4 regions of the Rhizobium sp. CB3171 genome follow, and region 4 is predicted to be linked to each of the others. Evidence: predicted binding sites of a transcription regulator. Region 4 holds the regulator's gene; each other region holds the start of a gene.
What was found. The regulator PhoB, encoded in region 4, activates phosphate uptake and scavenging genes when phosphate is short. The targets are predictions, from matches to a motif close to TGTCATNNANCTGTCAT.
Positions count from the first base shown of each region.

Region 1: QA648_RS07815 (UDP-2,3-diacylglucosamine diphosphatase) is a predicted target of PhoB. The motif match lies at 2,956-2,972, and genes of this name have one in related genera.
Region 2: QA648_RS30495 (DUF47 domain-containing protein) is a predicted target of PhoB. The motif match lies at 3,909-3,925, and genes of this name have one in related genera.
Region 3: pstS (phosphate ABC transporter substrate-binding protein PstS) is a predicted target of PhoB. The motif match lies at 3,207-3,223, and genes of this name have one in related genera.

Region 1 covers NZ_CP121652.1:1,587,825-1,593,378, forward strand. Annotated here, with positions in the region: gene QA648_RS07805 (MlaE family lipid ABC transporter permease subunit) at 1-542, opposite strand, end outside; gene QA648_RS07810 (MFS transporter) at 697-1,917, opposite strand; gene QA648_RS07815 (UDP-2,3-diacylglucosamine diphosphatase) at 2,084-2,890, opposite strand; gene QA648_RS07820 (glycerophosphodiester phosphodiesterase family protein) at 3,003-3,758, opposite strand; gene QA648_RS07825 (NADP-dependent malic enzyme) at 3,995-5,554, shown strand, end outside.
Region 2 covers NZ_CP121653.1:2,487,738-2,493,291, forward strand. Annotated here, with positions in the region: partial or broken gene QA648_RS30470 (adenylate/guanylate cyclase domain-containing protein) at 1-52, shown strand, start outside; gene QA648_RS30475 (TadE family protein) at 60-440, opposite strand; gene QA648_RS30480 (pilus assembly protein TadG-related protein) at 997-2,226, opposite strand; gene QA648_RS30490 (CHAP domain-containing protein) at 2,779-3,525, shown strand; gene QA648_RS30495 (DUF47 domain-containing protein) at 4,040-4,681, shown strand; gene QA648_RS30500 (inorganic phosphate transporter) at 4,681-5,554, shown strand, end outside.
Region 3 covers NZ_CP121652.1:956,803-962,356, reverse strand. Annotated here, with positions in the region: gene pstB (phosphate ABC transporter ATP-binding protein PstB) at 1-30, opposite strand, end outside; gene pstA (phosphate ABC transporter permease PstA) at 138-989, opposite strand; gene pstC (phosphate ABC transporter permease subunit PstC) at 1,001-1,972, opposite strand; gene pstS (phosphate ABC transporter substrate-binding protein PstS) at 2,047-3,018, opposite strand; gene QA648_RS04750 (cupin domain-containing protein) at 3,345-3,689, opposite strand; gene QA648_RS04745 (O-acetylhomoserine aminocarboxypropyltransferase) at 3,723-5,006, opposite strand; gene QA648_RS04740 (CoA-binding protein) at 5,182-5,554, opposite strand, start outside.
Region 4 covers NZ_CP121652.1:151,829-157,382, reverse strand. Annotated here, with positions in the region: gene QA648_RS00780 (aspartate aminotransferase family protein) at 1-217, opposite strand, end outside; gene QA648_RS00775 (GcrA family cell cycle regulator) at 643-1,167, shown strand; gene phoB (phosphate regulon transcriptional regulator PhoB) at 1,267-1,950, opposite strand; gene phoU (phosphate signaling complex protein PhoU) at 1,983-2,696, opposite strand; gene pstB (phosphate ABC transporter ATP-binding protein PstB) at 2,748-3,563, opposite strand; gene pstA (phosphate ABC transporter permease PstA) at 3,578-4,912, opposite strand; gene pstC (phosphate ABC transporter permease subunit PstC) at 4,909-5,554, opposite strand, start outside.

The DNA of each region.
Region 1 (5,554 bases), 1.4 Mb from region 4:
ACGGCGCGCACCGCCATGTGGTCGATCTGATTGACGATCGAAGCGGGCGACACACCGCTGCCGCGCCCAAACTTGAGCTGCGCGCCGCGCACCGCCGAACCGAGAATGTACATGGCCGCGATGAGGTTGCCCCAGATTTCGTAGACGCTTTCGCCGATCGGCGCAAAAAACCGTTCCGCCAAGGATTTCCTCGGCTTGGGCTCCGCGACCTCTTTGTCCGGTTCCTCGGTAAAGGCGGTCAACAGCTCATCGATATGGGGGTTTGAGCCCTCGATCCTGACGCTGGCGCCATGCCCTTCCTGGCTCTCCTTCAGGCGCCGGATCAGTAGCGCACCGGCGGTATCGACATCGGAGAGATCGGAAAGATCGATCACCACCTGATCGCCGCCGCGCTGTTTCGTAAGCTGATCGATCTGCCGCAGCACGCCATGCACATTGGCGCTGCGCCAATTGCCTTCCAGCCGATAGCGATGCCCGTTGCCATCGGGCTCGTCATCGATCCTTGGTGCATCGGGTTTCTGTTCGGCTGCTTTCAAACTCATGCGTCTTTCAGGTCTTGCGTCACAATCGCCGACTCAGGAATCCCAGCTCGACGCAAATGGTTAATATCCGAGTGCATACGCGATTTCCATGCCAAGCCGATGTCAAAATAGGCCATAGCATTTTGATATCCAAATGAATTCGTTTCGCACGGCCTCAGGAGGCCTCGCCCGCCCTTTCGCCAAACGCGGAACTGCGCGGTTGAAGATTGCGGGCAAGGATCACCATAGCGAGGCCGAAGGCGGCAACACCGGCCATGACATAGTAGCTGGAAGGACCGAGCCACGCGTAAAGATAGCCGGACGCCAGGGTCATCAGCCCGAGGAACATGCCGTTATAAAAGAAATAGGAGCCCTGGGCCGATGCTTCCTGAGTTTCCCGCACCGAAGCAACGATGCGGCGCTGAATGCCGGTATGGACGCAGGCATAGGTGCAGGAGTGAAGACATTGCAGCACGAGATAGCCGGCGAAACCGAGATTGATCGGAAACAGTATCCAGCGCAGGACGCACACGCTCGAACCGAAGAAAATCAGCGTCCAGGCACTGAAGCGACGGCTCAGTGTTTTCGACAGGAAGAAAACCATGACCTCCGCCGTTACCCCTGCGCTCCAGAGAATGGCGATCTCCGTGCCTGAAAAACCGAGTTTGCGCCAATAGATCGATGCAAACGTGTACATCACGGCATGGCTCGACTGCTGTATCGACACACCGATCATGGTGATCAGCAATTGCGGCGAGCGCAGCCCCCCGCCGGTCGGCGCCTGCAGGTTGATCGGCTGATTGCGCCGGCGTGTCGGCCCGATGCGCGGACAGAAGAAAGCCATCATGGTTGTCAGGAAGAAGCCCCCGACCATGGTGGGCAGAACCATGGTGGCACCCCATTTGCCGATCATCTGACCGCCGATAAGGGTCGAGAAGATGAAGGCGATCGATCCCCAGACGCGCATCGAGCCATAATCGAACCCCCAGCGCCGCACGCCGGAAATGGCAATCGATTCTACGACAGGGACGTAAGGCGCGTATGTCGCCCCCTGAATGGCGTAGACCAGCAACACCGGCCAGAAATCGCTCGTCCAATAAAGCGCGATCGCCGTCAGCAGTGACAGTGCGCCCGACCAGAACAACACGTTCGCGCGTTCATCCACGCGATCGGCAAGTATTCCGACAATGGGCACGACGAGAACGCGCACCACCATCGGCACGGCGAGGATAAGACCGATCTCGCGGTCACCGAAATTCAGTCCCGTCAGCCAAACTGGGAAAAACGGCAGAGCAATGCCGTTGACGAGCAACGGAGCACAATAGGACAAGGCGGTGCGCAGACGAAAATGCGGAGGCGCGCCCTCGCCCGGGAGAGATTTTGTCGCGGGAATCATGACAGACCTGAAGGGAAACTGATTGTTCCCTATCACTCCATCGTGAATACGACTATGGCGAGAAATAGCCGAACCGAAACGTTTCGGATAAAATATGAGGCTGTCGTCAGATTGCAGCGATCAAAAATTGTGACGGGCCGTTATCGGACCCGTGAAGCGGCGCAAATTACGCCGCCTGTGCCCCGAGCGCTTCCGACACGTCCTCGACGGCGGCGCTGACCGGCTGTGCCTCGGTGATCGACTGCCAGGTGATCAGCTCGAACGTGCCGTCTTCATGCTCGGCGATCGCCGTGCAGCTTTCGACCCAGTCGCCCGTGTTGATGTAGCGGATGCCATCGAAGTCCTCGATGACGGCATGATGGATGTGGCCACAGATGACGCCGTCGGCATCGTTGCGCTTGGCCTCTTCGACCACGACGCGCTGGAACTCGCCGATGAAATTGACCGCATGCTTGACCTGAAGCTTCGCCCAGGCCGAGAACGACCAATAGGGCATGTTCAGGCGGCGGCGAACGGCGGCAAGGCCGACATTGATCAGGATGGCCATATCGTAGGCCCAATCGCCGAGATAGGCGAGCAGGCGCGCGTTGCGAACGACGACGTCGAATTCGTCGCCATGCAGGACGAGATACTTCTTGCCGTCGGCGGTCTCGTGGATCGCCCGCTCGGCCACTTCGATGCCGCCGAAATGCATGCCGGGGAAATCACGCAGGAATTCGTCGTGATTGCCGGGGATATAGACGATGCGGGTGCCCTTGCGCGCCTTGCGCAGCAGTTTCTGCACCACGTCGTTGCAATCTTGCGGCCAGTACCAAGTGCGCTTCAGCCGCCAGCCGTCAACGATATCACCAACAAGGAAGATGGTGTCCGCTTCGTGATGACGCAGAAAATCGATCAGATAGTCCGCCTTGGCTGCTTTCGAGCCCAGGTGCACGTCAGAAATGAATAGCGTTCGAAACCGCCTGACATTCATGTTTTCATTCACGAACTCAATGTCCGTGCCCTATCCTACGTTGGCTATTCCAAAATCAGACTCGTGTTTCAGGATGATGACAAATCCTGTGCGAGAGGCCTGTTGCGGACGATCAGCCGCGCTTTGCAGCTATGGCGAGATCCGGCCGATCGGTTGTGAAACTTGCGACGCCGAGGCGAAACATCGCCCTTGCCGCTTCACTCGTATGCGCCGCCCAGCCATGCACCGTCACGCCGCTTTTCCGAAAAAGGTCCATCACTTCGGCATCGATGGTGTCGGCCCGCAAGGCAATCTCGTGGACGCCAAACCGGCCAAGCGCGGCAAGAATACCTCTCCAGCCGATTTGCGCGGCTGTCTGCGGCGAACAGAGAAAGATGAGGCCGAGAAGCTCGCCGACATTCAGGCCACGCTCCTCAAGCGCGGCACTGAAAGCTTCCAGGCGCGGGAGCGCGAAACTGGTCACCATTGTCCGCTTCAGCATGTCGGTCGCCAGCAACTCGTCCGCAATACGGCCTTCCATGCCTTCATATGGTTTGCCGTCCAGCCTCGTCTTGATCTCCAGCCGAAGGTCGACCGCGGACGGCCCGAAGATGTCGATGGTTTCGGCAAGTGTCGGAATGGTCTCGCCGCCGCTGCCGATGACGATATGGCGCATCAGTTCGTCATGGCTTAAGTCGGCGATCGCGCCCTTGCCGTCCGTCATGCGGTCGATCAGCGCGTCGTGATGGACGACGAGCTTGTCTTCACGCGTCTGATGCACGTCGAATTCGACGAGATCGACATCGAGTTTAGCGGTTTCGGAAAAGGCGAGCCTGGTGTTTTCGGGCCAAAGATGCGAACCGCCGCGGTGGGAAGCAATGAGGGTCATGGAGGCTCCTCTGTTTTTTGCCCTCATAGGCCCACGCCATGAACCCCTTATGACGCATTCACTTTTCGCTTACCATCGGGCTCGAATGTCACCGTTGCGGGACAAGAAAAACAATTGTGAAAACGGCGCTGCAAAAAACCTTTCCTCTGCGTCAATTGCATACTGTGCACCCTGAGTGATTGATGTATGCAGGGATTCAAAAAGCGCGAGTGCGCAAGCAGAAACGGAGAAGCGTGATGGATACGCACGACACATCGAAGGCAGCCAAGAACATGGCGAGCGGCAATCTCGACGAACAGGCTCTCTTCTTTCATCGCTATCCCCGCCCCGGCAAGCTGGAAATCCAGGCGACGAAGCCGCTCGGCAACCAGCGTGACCTGGCGCTTGCCTATTCTCCCGGCGTTGCCGCGCCCTGCCTTGCCATCCGCGACAATCCGGAAACGGCTTTCGACTACACCTCGCGCGGCAATCTCGTCGCGGTCATATCCAATGGTTCGGCCGTCCTCGGTCTCGGCAATATCGGTCCGCTTGCCTCCAAGCCGGTGATGGAAGGCAAGGCCGTACTCTTCAAGAAATTTGCCGGCATCGACGTCTTCGACGTCGAAATCGCCGCACCTACCGTCGATGAGATGGTCAGCACGATTTCGGCGCTGGAGCCGACCTTCGGCGGCATCAATCTCGAAGACATCAAGGCACCCGAGTGCTTCGACGTCGAACGTCGTCTGCGTGAGAAGATGGAAATCCCGGTCTTCCACGACGACCAGCACGGCACCGCCATCATCGTTGCCGCCGCTATTCTCAACGGGCTGGAATTGGCCGGGAAGAAGATCGAAGAGGTCAAGATCGTCGCCTCGGGCGCTGGCGCCGCCGCGCTCGCCTGCCTCAACCTGCTGGTCATCCTTGGCGCCAAGCGCGAAAACATCTGGGTCCACGATATCGAGGGCCTCGTCTATGAAGGCCGTACCGAGCTGATGGACGAATGGAAGTCCATTTATGCGCAGAAGAGCGACAAGCGCGTGCTTGCCGAGTCGATCCCCGGCGCCGACGTCTTTCTGGGCCTCTCCGCCGCCGGCGTGCTGAAGCCCGAGCTGCTGGAGCAGATGGCGGAAAAGCCGCTGATCATGGCGCTCGCCAATCCGACACCCGAAATCATGCCGGATCTCGCCCGTGCCGCCCGGCCGGACGCGATGATCTGCACCGGCCGCTCGGATTTTCCGAACCAGGTCAACAACGTCCTCTGTTTCCCCTACATCTTCCGGGGGGCGCTCGATTGCGGCGCCAAGACGATCAATGAGGAAATGAAGATGGCCGCAGTGCGCGCCATCGCCTCGCTTGCCCGCGAGGAGCCGTCCGATGTCGCCGCCCGCGCCTATAGCGGCGAAACGCCGGTCTTCGGGCCGAATTATCTGATCCCCTCGCCCTTCGATCCGCGTCTGATCCTGCGCATTGCGCCTGCCGTTGCGAGAGCCGCGGCCGAAAGTGGCGTGGCCCTGCGCCCCATTGCCGATTTCGACGCCTATATGGACGAACTCAACCGCTTCGTCTTCCGCTCGGGCTTCATCATGAAGCCGATCTTCGCCGCCGCGAAGATCGCAGAGCGCAAGCGCGTCGTCTTCTCCGAAGGCGAGGATGAGCGCGTACTGCGCGCTGCCCAGGTTCTTCTCGAAGAGGGCACCGCTGCTCCGATCCTGATCGGACGTCCCTCCGTTATTGAGACCCGTCTGAAGCGCTATGGCTTGAAGATCCGGCCGAACACCGATTTCGCCGTCATCAATCCGGAAGACGATCCGCGCTTC
Region 2 (5,554 bases), on a different replicon from region 4:
CGAATGTGAAATGATGGGCGAAGATGTCGGCGGTATTGCCGTCCAAATGGGATTCTTCATCAATAAGTCGGGAAGCACGACGCTGCGGCAATCGGCACTTGCATCGACGGCAGCAAAGGAATCGCGATCGTATAGATGTAGGATGCCGTAACATTCTGCCCACATGTATCTTGAGTCACTGAAAACACGCTGGGATCTATATTAAGACCATATGCCTGGCCGGCGGCGTAAGCCTGGGTTGAGCCTTCATCCGGACAGGTGGTGTGCATCAGACTCGCGCACCGGGCGCTGAGATCGACGGCATGTTGCAATCCCAATTGGGTCCACAGAAAAAGCCCGAATTGTCCTATAGAAAATACAAGAATGATAAAGACGGGAGCAGTCAGGGCAAACTCGACTGCGCTCGTTCCCTCGGCCTCTCTCGCAAGACGGCGAATCATTGAAGCCTCGCTGTTGCCGTTGACTGCAGTGCAAATGATGCGGGGATGAAGGGAAGCGCAACATACGGCACGTAGGTGGCAGCGGCCGAGGCGGACACATAGGTGCCCGCTCGCGATCCGTCCGAACAGACATCGGAGCACACCGTGATGGAGATGCCTTGACTGCTGGGGCAACCGCAAAATTTCGAGGGTACGGGCGCCGCCGAGATAACGGCCGAGCCGGTATTTCTTGTAATGACATTCGACATGGCGGAACTATCGAAGCCGCGAGCCAAAGCATACTGCAGGCCTCGCTGAGCAGCATCTCCACCTGCGTCTGCTGAAGCAGTGCGCACGAATAGTCGACAAGTCCGAATGTCATCACGATCAAAACCGGTAGTATGATCGCCAAGTCGACGGCGACCGTGCCGTGCTGCTCATTGAGCAGATCCCGACAGAGCCTTTTTAGAACCCACGCCGGTATTGCCCGGGTGAGCGAACCCAGCCCCCGTTCGGCGATGAGCATACCGGAGCGCGATACTTCAGTTGGTATTGCTGTTTTTGCAGCCATGACGCATCACTCGACCAATTTGCCCGCAGCGCCGCCGATGGCGCGGGTCGGATAAGCACTGCAATCGATGGATAGGTTGGAATTACCGGTGAAGGTGACCGTATCTGCGATAATCTTGATGCAGGCATTTGTTGCGGAGTTACCCCCTGAGTAGCTAACGGCCGCCCTTGGCAGATAGATCGATCCGGCCAAACTCTGGGTAGCACCGCCGTTAAAGCTGAAGACCGTGCCCACGGGCATATTACGGTCGCCGAAAATGACAATACCGGCCGTGTCTCCCGTCAGCGGTGGCGTGAGATCAAGGATCGCCCCACCATTGATCGACGCAGTGCCGTAGTTGCTTCCCGTGCTGGAGGTGAAGACGATCGTGACACCGTGGCCGATCAAAGTCGCGCCGCCATTGACCTTCAGATTGGCCCGATCGAGGATGTAGATCCCCGGGTCAAGGGTGAGAACGGCGCCAGCGTTTACGGTAATATCGCCACAATAGACACCGGGATCGAGTGTGGTCTTCCCCTTGATATTTTCCTTGGCATTGGTCGTGCAACCCGAGTAGGTCGGCATTTGAACGTCGGCATAGGGATCCGTGAGAGGCCAAATTCCGGTCGCCGTTCCCTCGCTCGCTTTAATGCCGCTAAGGCCGTTAATGCCACCGGCAGCTCCGACCGATAACGCTTGTATCAGCGCGGAACCGCCGACACTAACCGACGTGGGACTTGTCGAATTCGAAACCAAGCTGCAATTATTCAGTGTCACCGTGGTTGAACCCTGAGCCGATGCGGCAGCACTTGCGGTCTGATCGAGCGCCAGCACGCAGGCGCTGGCCGCATTCGCAATGGCCACGGATCTAGTTGTAACGACAAACGCCTGCTGCCAAAGCGCGGAGAACAGCACGTCCATTGGTTGCTGCGCGACGACTTCGATCGCCGAATTATTTCCAACATAAGATCCCTGCGTCGGAGGGCGATGGATCGATATCACCACGTTATTCTGGCCATTAACCAGCCCATAGCTCGCCGCTATCGCATTGACCTGGGACTCAACCGGCCCCTCGCCGCTGGTGGTATAGGCAGCCGCACCGCTTACAGCGGCGGCGTCGGTTGCCGACTGCATCTTCTGTTGCTTGTAGGTCCACAGCCCATAGTCCGTGCCGAGCCCTATCAAACCGATCAGAACCGGGAGCGACACAGCAAAGACGATCAGGTAAGCACCGGACGAATCGTGAATGAAGTCCACGATTGTCTTCCGGTGGCGCGAGCCAACAGGAAGTCGAAGCATTGTCCCTCCCCTCAAATTATACGGAAAATCCGATGGAGGACTGTGCGACTCAATTCTTTATTTTTCTCTTTTTTAAGAAGTTCGAATTGAACGGAAAACAGTAAAATTAAAGGGGTTGAAGAGAAGCTGAGTTTTCAGATTATCACTTGGTTCAATCAGCCACTGCGCGAAGAAGTGGGGCGCGTGCTGATGACCGTCTCTCCACCCGAACACGAGCATTCTTTTGAGGAGCCTGCGAAGCTCGCTGTACATGGCTTTCCCGATTCAAACGGGCTTGCCGACTTGTGGAGCCGCTACGATACCGATCAGATCTCTACTCTGACAACAAGCGCGTAGGCGCGATTGGCGACGTACCTTTCCCGCAAAGGTTAGCATCGTTCTCTCGTCGGCGTGGAACGATCGATGAGCTCTGAGCGTTGCCACCGCTTGGTTCATTGAAACCGTTCTCCTCTTTGCGTGTTACAGCAACTGGCAGCTAAGGCGTTTCCAACGTTACCATGGAGGTCTCGTATGATTACGCGGCGAGTGCTTTTGGCGATGGTTGCGACCGTTCCGGTCCTAAAATCCGAGCTTGCCTTTGGAGGCAAAACTGGTCGCGAGACCATCGTCCAACTGCAATACCCACCGCCCCTGGTCACCATCCCAGAGCGGCGGATGCGACGCTCCGCTCCGACACCCATGGAGATTGAACAAACTCGTGACGCCCTTGCCTTAACGCCGACCGGACCGCGTCCGATCGACATCGCGCAGAGTTTTATCGACCGCTACTACGAGCGCAAACCTTCAGTCATCTCGCAACGACCGCCGCCGGCAGCACTGAACCCTCTCATTGCCGAATTTCTCGCGGTTACAGCGCGGCATCCGCTGAACGATCCGGTTCCATGGTGCGCTGCCTTCATCAATTTCTGCATCCGCCGTAATGGCGGGGTAGGCAGTTCAAGCGCATGGTCGCAGTCGTTCCTGCCACCGGCGTTCGACGCTGTCGAGTCACCTCAGGAAGGCGACCTGGCAGTCTTCACCTGCGTTAGCTCATTTACAGGGAAAGATATCGGACTAGGCCATGTAGCTTTCTTCAGACGTTTCGAAGACGAGCAGCACCTTGTCGTCGTTGGCGGCAATCAGGCAACACAAGACCATTCCAGCATCATTTCACAGAGAATTTTGCCAATCGGCAACAAGCCCGTGCGAAGGCACACAAGCACCGGCAAAGTAATATCGGCGATGATGCACCTCAACCAGTTTGTGCGTCCGGCATAATTCCCGACATTCACCATGGCGACACGCACGCGACCGCCGCTAGATCTGTCTCACGGAATGCGGGTCAAAGCAGGGGCGCAGACGGATTCCACCTTGTTCGAATTGTACGCTTCTGGTTCCGGACACCACGCTTTTCGATTACAGAATAGCGACCCCCCTTTAACAGTCGTGCCCGAAATGGAACCGAGCTCTGAACCCGGTTATCAAAAGAGATTTGCTCGCGGCCAGTATACGGCGCGAAGCGGCCCGACGGACCGCTAGTCCGGCGAGGACGGTCCCCATGACCCACCGTTGTATTTTGATCCAACCAGAATGGCGTGCGAGAGAATGGAAACCGATCCTGCACCGGTGCCGATCGAATGAACCCGAGGCCCTCCGGCGCCCGTCATAAATCTGTCATAAACCGGAATTTGGCCCTATCTCCTCAAGCAGATAATGTTTACGACACACGACTGTCACGGATGACGGCCGTCTGACATCGTCTTTTACGCAGACCAAAAATCGCGAGGTGCTTATGCTGGGTTGGTTTCGAAGGTTGATGCCACGCGAAGACCGGTTTTTCGACCTCTTCGAACAACATTCCAAGACGATCGTCGGAGCCGCCCAAGCCCTGGACAGGTTGCTCTCAGGAAAAGAGATCGAGCATCAATGCGAAACGATCATTCGATTGGAGGTTGAAGCGGACAATATCACGCGCGAGGTCATGCAGGCCGTGCGGCGAAGCTTCATCACCCCTTTCGATCGCGGAGACATCAAGGACCTCATCCAATCCATGGATGATGCGATCGACATGATGCACAAGACGGTGAAGACTATCCGTCTCTTTGAGCAGAGTAGCTTTGATCCCGGCATGCAGGAGATGGGCAAGACGGTCGTCGAAGCCGCCAATCTTATTGGTGAGGCAATCCCATTGCTTGATCGCATGAACGCCAACGCACCGCGACTTTCGGCGATCGTCGAGCAGGTGACCCGTGTTGAGGGCCGATCCGACGAGCTTCACGATCGGGGGCTCAAAGATCTGTTTCGACGGCACGGCGCTAATAATCCGATGGCGTATATGATCGGCAGTCAGATCTACGGCGAGCTGGAAAAGGTGGTCGACCGTTTCGAGGATGTCGCCAACGAGATCAGCGGCATCTTGATCGAGAATGTCTGATGGACGCCACCCTCGCCTTTCCGCTTCTAGTCGGCCTGATCGCAGTCGCCTTGCTGTTCGATTTTCTCAACGGCCTGCATGATGCGGCCAATTCGATTGCGACAATAGTATCGACGCGGGTTCTGAGGCCGCAATACGCAGTCTTCTGGGCAGCCTTCTTCAATTTCATTGCCTTCCTGTTTTTTGGCCTCCACGTGGCCGAAACGCTCGGCACCGGCATCATCGACCCGACGATCGTTACACCGCAGGTGATTTTCGCAGCTTTGATTGGCGCCATCGTTTGGAACGTCGTCACTTGGATATTTGGCATCCCCTCCAGTTCCTCGCATGCTCTGGTCGGCGGCTTGGTCGGAGCGGGTCTCGCCAAAACCGGACTAAGTTCGATTGTCTGGAACGGCCTGCTAAAGACCGCGTCGGCGATCGTCATGTCACCGATGATCGGCTTCCTTTTGGCGCTACTTCTCATCCTGACGGTGACATGGATATTCATCCGCCAGACGCCGTTCGCGGTCGATCGATCGTTTCGCTTCCTGCAATTCGCGTCGGCGTCCTTGTATTCGCTCGGCCACGGCGGCAACGACGCGCAGAAGACCATGGGTATCATCGCCGTGCTTCTCTATTCGCAGGGATACCTCGGCGGCAGCTTTCATGTGCCGCTCTGGGTCGTGCTTTCATGCCAAGCGGCAATGGCTCTCGGCACGCTGTTTGGCGGCTGGCGCATCGTTCACACGATGGGCTCGAAGATCACCAAGCTGAACCCGATGCAGGGTTTCTGTGCCGAAACGGGCGGCGCTTTGACCCTCTTCGGCGCCACGTGGCTCGGCATACCGGTTTCGACCACCCACACCATAACCGGCGCGATCATCGGCGTGG
Region 3 (5,554 bases), 800 kb from region 4:
GAGGTTCTTCACCTCAAGTTTCGCGAGCATGCCGGGACCCGACTGCGAAACGGCGTCCTTCCCCGACTGTGCGTTGACGCTCTGGAAATTGCTGTCGCTCATGTTCATGGTTTCATTCCTATCGTTCGGCGGCTGCGTCACTGGCGGCGCCCACTCAAGACACGGGCAAGGATGTTAAGGGCTAGGATGGCAACGGTGATGATCAGCGCGCCGGCCCAGGCCAGTTGTTTGAGATCCTCACCGGCATCGGCGGCGAGCGTGTTGATGGCAACCGGCAGCGTGGCGATTGGACCGGTCACGCCCGCATTCATAAATTTGCTGTAACCGGCGGTGAAGAGAAGCGGCGCGGTTTCGCCGCTGATACGGGCGACGGCCAGCAGGATGCCGGTGAGGATGCCGGTCCAGGCGGAACGGTAGATCACCATCATCATGGACTTCCAGCGCGGCGCGCCGAGCGCGGCGGTCGCCTCACGAAGCGCATTTGGCACCAGCAACAGCATATCCTGCGTCGTGCGGTTGACGACCGGAAGGGCGATCAGCGCCAGCGCGAGGATGCCGGCGATGGCGGAGTTGCCGTGCATGGGCACGACCACGAGGCCGTAGACGAACACGCCGATGATGATCGAGGGTGCGGACAGCAAGATGTCGTTGATGAACTTGGCAGCCTCGGCAAGCTTGGTGCCGTTGGCATATTCCACCAGATAGGTGCCGGCGAGAATGCCGATCGGCGCGGCGATCAGGATGGCGCAGCCCGTGACCAGCACGGTGCCATAGATCGCGTTGATCAGACCACCGCGCGAGCCCTGCGCCGGGATCGACATCGTGAAGACGTCGAGGCTGAGTGCCGATACGCCGCGATAAAGCAGGGTCACAAGGATCACGCTGAGAAAGAATATGCCGAGGATGGCCGCGAGGAAGCACAAGGCCATCATCACCCGGTTCTTCCCATAGCGCCTCGACACGAGATTCTGACGAATTGCATTTTCCATGGGTGTTTTCCTCAATGCGCGTCGCCGCGGCCGATCATCCATCTCGCCGCTGCTAGCACGCAGAAGGAAAGGACGAACAGGAGCAGGCCGAGCGCGATCAGGCTCGACAATTGTAGACCGTCGGCATCGCCGAAGTTGTTCGCGATCTGGGCGGAAATGGTGGTGGACGGCGAAATGATCGACGATTGCAGACGGCTCACCGAGCCTACAACGAAGGTGACGGCCATGGTTTCGCCGAGCGCGCGGCCGAGGCCGAGCATGATGCCGCCGACGAGGCCGCGACGTGTATAGGGGATCAGGATGTGGCGGGCCACCTCCCATGTGGTCATGCCCATGCCGTAAGCGGATTCACGCAACATCGGCGGCACGGTGCTGAACACGTCGCGGGCGATCGCGGTGATGAACGGCAGGATCATGACAGCCAGCACGAGGCTTGCCGTCAACAGGCCGACGCCCGGGGCCGGCGGCTGGAACAGCAGGCCGATCAACGGCACTTGGCCGATCGTCATCATAAGGAAGGGCAGGATATAGTTCTGCATCAGCGGCACGAGAATGAACAGACCGACGATACCGTAGATAATGGAGGGCACACCGGCCAAAAGCTCGATGGCCGTGCTGATCGGACGTCGCAGGCTGCCGGGGCAAAGTTCCGTGAGGAAGATGGCAATGCCGATGCCGAGGGGAACGGCAATCAGCATGGCGATGAACGAACTCACCAGCGTACCGACCACGGCAGGCACTGCACCGTAGATGTCAACGGGAGCGCTCCACTTTGTGCCAAAGAGGAACGACAAGCCGAAGGTCTGGAAGGTTGGCAAGGCATCGATGACAAGAACCACCAGGATTGCCAGCAGCAGAAGCACGACAAGAGTAGCCGAGCCAAGCGTCATAAAATAGAAAATCCGATCCTGCATCCGGAATTTTCTGGTGCTGGCGGTGGTATCTATAGCCTGGAAGGCAGCCGTCTGAGTCGCGTCAGCCATCGATTTCCCCTTGTCCGTGACGAAAGGCGGACAGGGCTATACCCTGTCCGCCGCAACTTCTCACCCAGCACAAATTACTTCGTGCCGAAGTCCTTCTGCCAGGACTTCTCGACAATCTCGACGACATTGTCCGGGACTGCCAGATAAGACAGGGCGGTCGCGTCCTTCTGACCGTTCTGATAGGACCACTTGAAGAACTTCAGGGCCTCTTCGTTCTTAGCGGCATCGGCCGGCTTCTTGTAGAGCATAACCCAGGTCGAAGCGGCAATCGGCCAGCTCTTTTCGCCCGGCTGATTGGTGATGATCAGGTTGAAGTTCTTGGCATGAGCCCAATCGGCGTTGGAAGCAGCAGCCTTGAATGTATCGAGGCTAGGCTCGACAACCTTGCCGGCAGCGTTCTTCATCTTCGCGAAACCAATGTGGTTGGCGACGACGTAGGAATATTCAACGTAAGAGATCGAACCAGCCGTCTGGTTGACAGTGGTGGAAACGCCTTCGGAACCCTTGGCGCCAAAGCCGACCGGCCATTCAACTGCCGTGTTCGAACCAACCTTTTCTTTCCACTCCGGCGAAACCTTCGACAGGAAATCGGTGAAGTTGAAGGTCGTGCCCGAGCTGTCGGCGCGATAAACGACGGAGATCGCGGTGGAAGGCAGCTTCACGTCGGGGTTCAGGGCCTTGATGGCTGCATCGTCCCACTTGGCGACCTTGCCGAGGAAGATGTCGGCCAGCGTCTTGCCGTCGAGAACGAGTTCGCCCGGCTTTACGCCTTCAACGTTATAGGAAACGACGATACCGCCGGAGATCATCGGGAACTGGGCAATGCCGTTCTTCTCGAGGTCAGCGTCGCTCATCGGCTTATCCGAAGCGCCGAATACGATCGTCTTGTCGAGGAGCTGCTTGATGCCGGCGCCCGAACCGACCGACTGGTAGTTGACGACGTTGTTCGTCGCAGCCTTATAGCCTTCAGCCCACTTGGACATAACCGGCGCGATAAAGCTCGAGCCGGCGCCCGTGATGTCGGCAGCCGAGGCCGACACGGACATAGCCGCGATGAAGCCTGCAGTCAGGCAAAGCGAACGAAATTTCTGATTCAACATGATTGAACTCACTTCCTCAAGTGATGAATGGATGGCGAGCAGGATCTGAGCACGGAACGTCCCCATCGGTTCGTAACCCCCACCTCAATCTCCTGGCGACAGTGATGGCTCTAATCTCGCAGTGTTTCAGTTTGATGACAGTTTGGTGAAAGGCCAGTGACACAACTTGCGGCAATGAAAACGGCTATTTGCGCTGGCCGGCTAACAAATGCCTGCGCGCGTCCGAACGGCGCTGGCCGTCCTGATTTGATTCGACCGGCTTTGCGGCGCCGTCAGAGACGGATCACATAATCCTTTCGGGTGGTTTCAATGACTTCCCACGTCCCCTTAAAGCCGGGTCTCAGAATCATGCGATCGCCGGCACGCAGGTGAAAAGCCTCGCCATTTTCGGCAGTTACCACCGAGTAGCCGGAAAGGATATGGAAATACTCCCACTCGTCATAGACGATTCGCCATTTTCCGGGCGTTGCCTCCCATATGCCCGCGTAGAGGCCGCCATCAGCTTCCTCGACATTCCAGGTGCGGAACTTTGGCGCCCCGGAAACGATGCGATCGTCGGCGGGAGCACCGGTTTCCGGCTCGACGCCTTCGGGGTCCAATCGTAAATACGTTGTCATAAATCTTCCGTCCCGATCTGGAAACGCTCCGTGTCACACCTTCGCCAGCGCCTGCTCAAGGTCGGCGATGATGTCCTTGACGTCCTCGATGCCGATCGACAGGCGCACCACGTCCGGACCGGCGCCGGCTGCGATTTTCTGCTCGTCGGTGAGCTGCTTGTGCGTCGTCGAGGCAGGGTGGATGACCAGGGAGCGCGTGTCGCCGATATTGGCGAGATGGGAAAAGAGCTCCAGGCCTTCCACAAATCCCTTGCCCGCTTCATACCCGCCCTTCAATCCGAAGGTGAAGACGGAACCCGCCCCCTTGGGCGAATAGCGCTGTTGCAGCGGATGGTTCGGGTCGTCCTCAAGGCCGGCATAGTTCACCCAGGCCACCTTGTCCTGTCCTTTCAGCCAGCGGGCGACGGCGATCGCATTGTCGGAATGGCGCTGCATGCGCAGCGGCAACGTCTCGATGCCCGTAAGGATCAAGAAGGCATTGAAGGGGGAGATGGCAGGGCCGAGATCGCGCAGGCCGAGGACGCGGCAGGCGATGGCGAAAGCGAAATTGCCGAAGGTGGCGTGCAGCACGATGCCGTTATATTCCGGCCTCGGCGTCGACAGCATCGGATAATTGCCTGACGCGGACCAGTCGAAGGTGCCGCCATCGATGATCATGCCACCCATGGAATTGCCGTGGCCGCCCATGAATTTGGTCAGCGAATGGATGACGATGTCGGCGCCATGCTCCAACGGCCGGATGAGATAGGGGCTGGCCATGGTATTGTCGACGATCAGCGGCAGGCCGTGCCGGCGGGCAACGGCGGCGATCGCCTCGATGTCGACGAAGGTACCGCCGGGATTGGCGAGGCTTTCAATGTAGATGCCGCGGGTGCGGCTGTCGATCTGTGTCTCGAACGTGGCCGGATCGGCGGAGTCGGCCCAGCGCACATGCCAATCGAAATTCTGGAAGGAGTGGCCGAACTGATTGATCGAGCCACCGTAGAGCTGCCTAGCGGCGACGAAATTGTCGCCCGGCTGCATGATGGTGTGAAAGACGAGCATCTGAGCGGCATGACCGGAGGCGACGGCGAGGCCGGCCGTGCCTCCTTCGAGGGCGGCCACCCGTTCCTCGAGTACGGCCTGGGTCGGGTTCATGATGCGCGTGTAGATATTGCCGAACTGCTGCAGCCCGAAGAGTGCGGCGGCGTGGTCCGCATCCTGAAAGACGAAGGAGGTCGTCTGATAGATCGGTGTCGCGCGGGCGCCCGTCGTCGGGTCCGGCTGCGCGCCCGCATGAATCGCCAGCGTGTCGAAACCTGGATTGTTGGTCGGCATGCCCTCTCCTTCCGCCCATACTATTATAACGGGAGGATCATAGCGTCTCAGGCCTTAAAGTTAACCGCGAACTTTGCCGAGCTTTTCCGCTCACGGAAAAAACCTGCCATCTTTCGGCGATATCGCGCGACAAAATGGTCAGCTTTTCGCAGTAGTCAGGCGCAGGCTGTCGGGGTCAGGCGACCAGGCGCGGATATTCGATGGCCGGGCAGCGATCCATGACGACCTTGACACCGGCCGCTTCCGCTCTCGCAGCGGCGGCATCGTCTCTGACGCCGAGCTGGCCCCAAATGACCGGCGGCCTCGGCTCGATCATGATCGTCTCCTCGACCACCGAGCGCAGATATTCCGGTGCACGGAAGACATCAACCATGTCGACCGGCTCGGGAATATCGGCCAGATGACCAAAGACCCATTGTCCGAGGATCTCCTTGCCGGCCTGCCCGGGATTGACGGGAATGACGCGATAGCCTCGCGCCATCAGGTAGGCCATGACGCCGTTGCTAGGCCGCGCGGGATTGGGCGATGCGCCAACAAGCGCAATGGTC
Region 4 (5,554 bases):
CCTCATAGAGGTTGGACAGGTGCCAGACCTTATCGGCCTGCGACTTCAGCTCTGCAACCAGATGTGGATGGGCGTGGCCAAGCGAATTCACCGCGACGCCCGCGGCGAAATCGAGATAACGCTCGCCGGTCTCCGTGATCAGCCACACGCCCTCGCCTCGCTCGAACCGCAGCGGAGCACGCATATAGGTGTCATAAAGCGGCGCGGTTTCAGCCATGGCGCATTCTCCTCGATCACAACCTTTAGGGCCAATCGTTTCCTTCGAATGAAACGGGCCCGGAAAAATCAAAAATGCCGCCTTGCGGCGGCATGGGCACTATTGATGTTTTGCACTGCGATGTCAACAAAACTGGCGATTTAGCAGGTGCGGCAGAGCGCCTCTCGATGGATGGCATGTCTTCGACAACTTATATTGCATAAATGCCACTCACGTATAGCAAGTTGGGGAAAACCTCGAAATCGATTCCTCAAGATTCCCGCGACTCTTGTCACGGAGTCAGCCTCACACTAGGTTAAAAACCAATTACTAGACTGCATGCGGCGGAACTAGTCACCACAATTTTAAAGCGTTTCACGCCTCGACCCAATTCGAGGCAATGGTGAGGGATTCTGCCATCAGAAACGCGATAGCGGAGACAGGGCATGAATTGGACAGACGAACGCGTCGAGAAGCTGAAAAAGCTGTGGTCCGAAGGTTTGAGCGCCAGCCAGATCGCGGCACAGCTCGGTGGTGTCAGCCGTAATGCCGTCATCGGCAAAGTGCATCGCTTGAGCCTGCCGGGCCGAGCGAAGGCCGGTGGTGCGGCAACCACAGCTCGAGCGCCGAAGCGCAATACCTCGGCCCCACGCGCGCCGAATTACGCCTCGCGCGTTGCAACCCGCACGGTTACCCGCCAGCAGGGTGCGACGATGCTCAAGGAAGAGGTCGAGATCGATACGGTCAGCGAAGTCGAATATCGTCCGGCCGCCAATGTGGTCGTTCCGATCTCGCGCCGCCTCGGCCTGACGGAGCTCACGGAGCGCACCTGCAAGTGGCCGGTCGGCGACCCGCTGAAGGAAGATTTTCACTTCTGCGGCAATGACAGCCCGGACTCTTCGCCCTACTGCACCTACCATCAGCGGCTGGCCTATCAGCCGGTGCATGACCGGCGCCGGGCCGCGCACTGAACCACACCAGACAAAGGAAAAACGGGCCGAAAGGCCCGTTTTCTGTTTCCGCCGCTATGTTGGATGGCCAATCGGGTTGCCCCGATCAGGCCTCCCCCATCAGGCCTCCATGGAATAACCCGCGCCGCGAACGGTGCGGATGACGTCCTGCATGTTGGAGAAATTCAGCGCCTTGCGCAGGCGGCCGACATGCACGTCGACGGTGCGTTCGTCGACATAGATATCATGCCCCCACACGCCGTCGAGCAACTGAGACCGAGAGAAGACGCGGCCGGGGGACGACATCAGGAATTCCAGAAGGCGGAATTCCGTCGGCCCCAACCGCACTTCACGGCTCTTTCGGTGGACGCGATGGGTTTCGCGGTCCAGTTCGATATCGCCGCAGCGCAGTACCGTGGACAGGACCTCCGGGCGGGCTCGGCGCAACATCGCCTTGACGCGGGCCATCAGTTCCGGCGTCGAGAACGGCTTGACGACATAGTCGTCCGCGCCGGTGGAAAGGCCGCGCACGCGCTCGCTTTCCTCGCCGCGAGCGGTGAGCATGATGATCGGCAGGCGCTCCGTCTCCGGCCGCATGCGCAGCCGACGGCAGAGCTCGATGCCGGACACGCCGGGGAGCATCCAATCGAGGATCAGAAGATCGGGGATGCGCTCCTGGAGGCGCAGCTCAGCTTCGTCGCCTCTCAGGATAGTGTCGACCTCGAAGCCCTCGGCCTCGAGATTATAGCGCAGCAGAACGCTTAGCGCTTCCTCGTCTTCTACAACAGCAACTCTCGGAACCATGCGCCTCTGGTCTCCTTCTCTTGGTGTCTACTTTATTCCGTTACCGAACCGACGGTGTTGGCGGTATCGTCCTTCGGGCGCTCGCCTTCGGGCTGGGCACCGGTCGCCATGTAATAGATCGTCTCGGCGATGTTCGTGGCATGGTCGCCGATGCGCTCGATGTTCTTGGCGCAGAAAAGAAGATGCGTGCAGGTGGTGATGTTGCGCGGATCTTCCATCATGTAGGTCAGCATCTCGCGGAAGAGCGAGGTGTACATGGCGTCGATTTCCTCGTCGCGTTCGCGGATCGACACGGCCTTGTCAGGTAAACGGGTCGAGTAGACGTCGAGCACTTCCTTGAGCTGGACGAGCGCCAGTTCGGAGAGGTGTTCGATGCCGCGGGCGAGACGACGCGGAACGCCGGTGCCCTGCACGGCGATGACGCGCTTTGCGGTGTTCTTGCCGAGATCGCCGACGCGCTCCAGATCGGCGGCGATGCGGATGGAGCCCATGATTTCACGCAGGTCCGCAGCCATCGGCTGACGGCGGGCGATGGTGACGATCGCCTTGTCGCCGACTTCGCGCTCGGCGTGGTCGAGAATGACGTCATCGGAGATGACCTTCTGCGCAAGGCTGGCATCGCCGTTTACCAGGGCGCGGACGCTGTCGCTGACCATCTGCTCCGCCAGGCCGCCCATTTCGGAAATGCGGCGCGTCAGGAACTTCAGGTCTTCGTCGTAAGCGGAGAGAATGTGTGTTGAGACCATTTTTTTATCCTCTAGGTGAAAGATGTGAAAGGAACCGCGCGGGGAGCATCATCAGCCAAAACGGCCCATGATGTAATCCTGCGTGCGGTAATCATCGGGATTGGTGAACATCTTATCGGTATCGTTCTCCTCGACCAGATGGCCGAGATGAAACATTGCGGTACGTTGCGAAACGCGGGCTGCCTGCTGCATGGAATGCGTCACGATGACGATCGTGAAGTTTTCCCGCAGCTCATGAATGAGTTCCTCGACTTTGGCGGTGGCGATCGGATCGAGCGCGGAGCACGGCTCGTCCATGAGAATGACCTCGGGACTGACGGCGACGGCGCGGGCGATGCAGAGGCGTTGCTGCTGACCGCCTGAGAGGCTAGTGCCGGCATCATAGAGCCGGTCCTTCACCTCGCCCCACAGCCCGGCCTTCTGCAGACTGGTTTCGACGATATGGTCGAGATCGCTCTTGGACCGATGCAGCCCATGGATACGCGGACCATAGGCCACATTCTCGTAGATCGACTTCGGAAACGGATTGGGCTTCTGAAACACCATGCCGACGCGGGCACGCAGCTCGACGACATCGATTGAGTTGTCGTAGATATCCTGATCGTCGAGCGTGATTTTGCCGGTGACGCGGCAGGTGTCTATCGTATCGTTCATGCGGTTGAGGCAACGCAGGAAGGTGGACTTGCCGCAGCCGGAAGGACCGATCAGCGCGGTGACAGTGTTGGCGCGGATGTTCAGATCCACGTCGAACAGCGCGCGCTTCTCGCCATAATGGACCGAGACGGCCTGACCGATCATCTTGTAGGGGATCGTCATCATCTTCTTGGCCAGTGCTTTTTCGCTCGCGGCTTCCGTCATCATGTTCATTCCATCGCCTCCCGTCACCAGCGCCGCTCAAAGCGACGGCGTAGCAGGATGGCCCCGATGTTCATCGCAACAAGGAAGAAGAGCAGGACGATAATGGCCCCGGAGGTTCTTTCGACAAAGGCGCGCTCGGCTTCGCTCGCCCACATGTAGATTTGCACCGGCAGGGCCGTCGAAGGATCGAGCGGCCCTCTCGGATAGTTGGCGACGAAGGCGACCATGCCGATCAGAAGCAGCGGCGCCGTCTCGCCGAGCGCATGGGCAAGGCCGAGGATCGTACCCGTCAGGATACCCGGCATGGCGAGCGGCAAGACGTGATGGAAAACCATCTGCATGCGCGATGCGCCAAGCCCGAGCGCGGCACTGCGGATCGACGGCGGCACGGCGCGCAATGCCGAGCGGGTGGCGATGATGATCATCGGCAGCGTCATCAGGCTCAGCACCAGCCCGCCGACCAGCGAGGCGGAACGCGGCAGGCCCATAAAGTTGATGAAGACCGAGAGGCCGAGCAGGCCGTAGACGATCGACGGCACCGCGGCGAGATTGTTGATGTTGACCTCGATCAGATCCGTCAACCGGTTCTTCGGCGCGAATTCCTCAAGGTAGATCGAGGCGGCGACGCCGACCGGCAGCGCCAAGACCAGCACGGTCAACATGAGATAGAGCGAGCCGATTAGCGCGACGCCGAGACCCGCGGCCTCCGGGCGACTGGAATTGCCGGACAGGAACAGACCGGTATTAAACGCCTCGTGCAGGGCGCCGGCGGCGGCGAGCTGCCTCATCCAGGCGAGTTGCTGGTCGGAGACCTTGCGGTCCTTTTCGTCCGCCGTCAGGTCGATCTGTCCCTTGTAGGCAGAGTCGATATTGGCACTGGCGAGGAAAGTGACCTTCACCGTCTTTCCGATGACAGAGGGATCGGCCACGACCTTGTCGCGCAATGCAATGCGTGCGCCGTCCGATACCATTTCCATCGCCTGGCGCACGAGCGCCCGATTGGAAGGATCGATGCCCAGCGCCTTCACCACGGCGTCGCGTACCAGCGCCGTATAGTTGGCTGATATCAGGACCTTCGGATCACTGGCCCCCTTGCCTATGGGATCGATGACCTTCTCGGTGAACTCGATCGGCAGGGCGATGGAGGTCTGCACGAAGGCAGTGTAGCCGTTGCGGACAACGGTCGAGACGAGAATAATCAGGAAAACCAGTCCGAAAATGACGGCGGCCATCCCATAGGCACGAAAACGCCGCTCGGCCGCATAACGTCGCTTGATGCCGATATCCCGCCGCGCCGGAGCGCCTGGCGTCAATCCGCGCGACATATTCGGTGCCTGGGAGGATACGACATCGCTCATTCGTATTGCTCCCGGTAGCGGCGGACGACGTAAAGCGCGTAGACATTCAGGCAAAGGGTCAGACAGAACAGCGTTATGCCGAGTGCGAAGGCAACCAGTGTCTGCGGCGATGTGAATTCCGGATCGCCGGTCAACTGACTGACAATCTTCACCGTGACCGTCGTCATCGGCTCAAAAGGATCGAGCTGCATGCGGGCGGCAACGCCGGCGGCCAATACCACGATCATGGTCTCGCCGATCGCCCGTGACGCCGTCATCAGCAGCGCGCCGACGATGCCCGGAAGGGCCGCCGGCAGGAGAACGCGCTTGACCGTTTCCGAGCGCGTGGCGCCAAGGCCGAGCGAGCCGTCGCGCAGCGACCGCGGCACGGCCATGATGATGTCGTCGGACAGAGAGGAGACATAGGGAATGAGCATGACGCCCATGACGAGGCCGGCGGTCAGCACGCTCTGCGCCTCGATGAAATTGGCATAATTGCCGGTCAGCAAGCCATTGAGATCAGCCGAGATATCTCTCAGGAAAGGCCCTACCGTGACGAGCGCAAAGAAGCCATAGACGATGGTCGGAATGCCGGCCAATACTTCGAGCATCGGTTTGGCGACGGAGCGCACTCGCGCCGAGGCATATTCGGCCATGTAAATC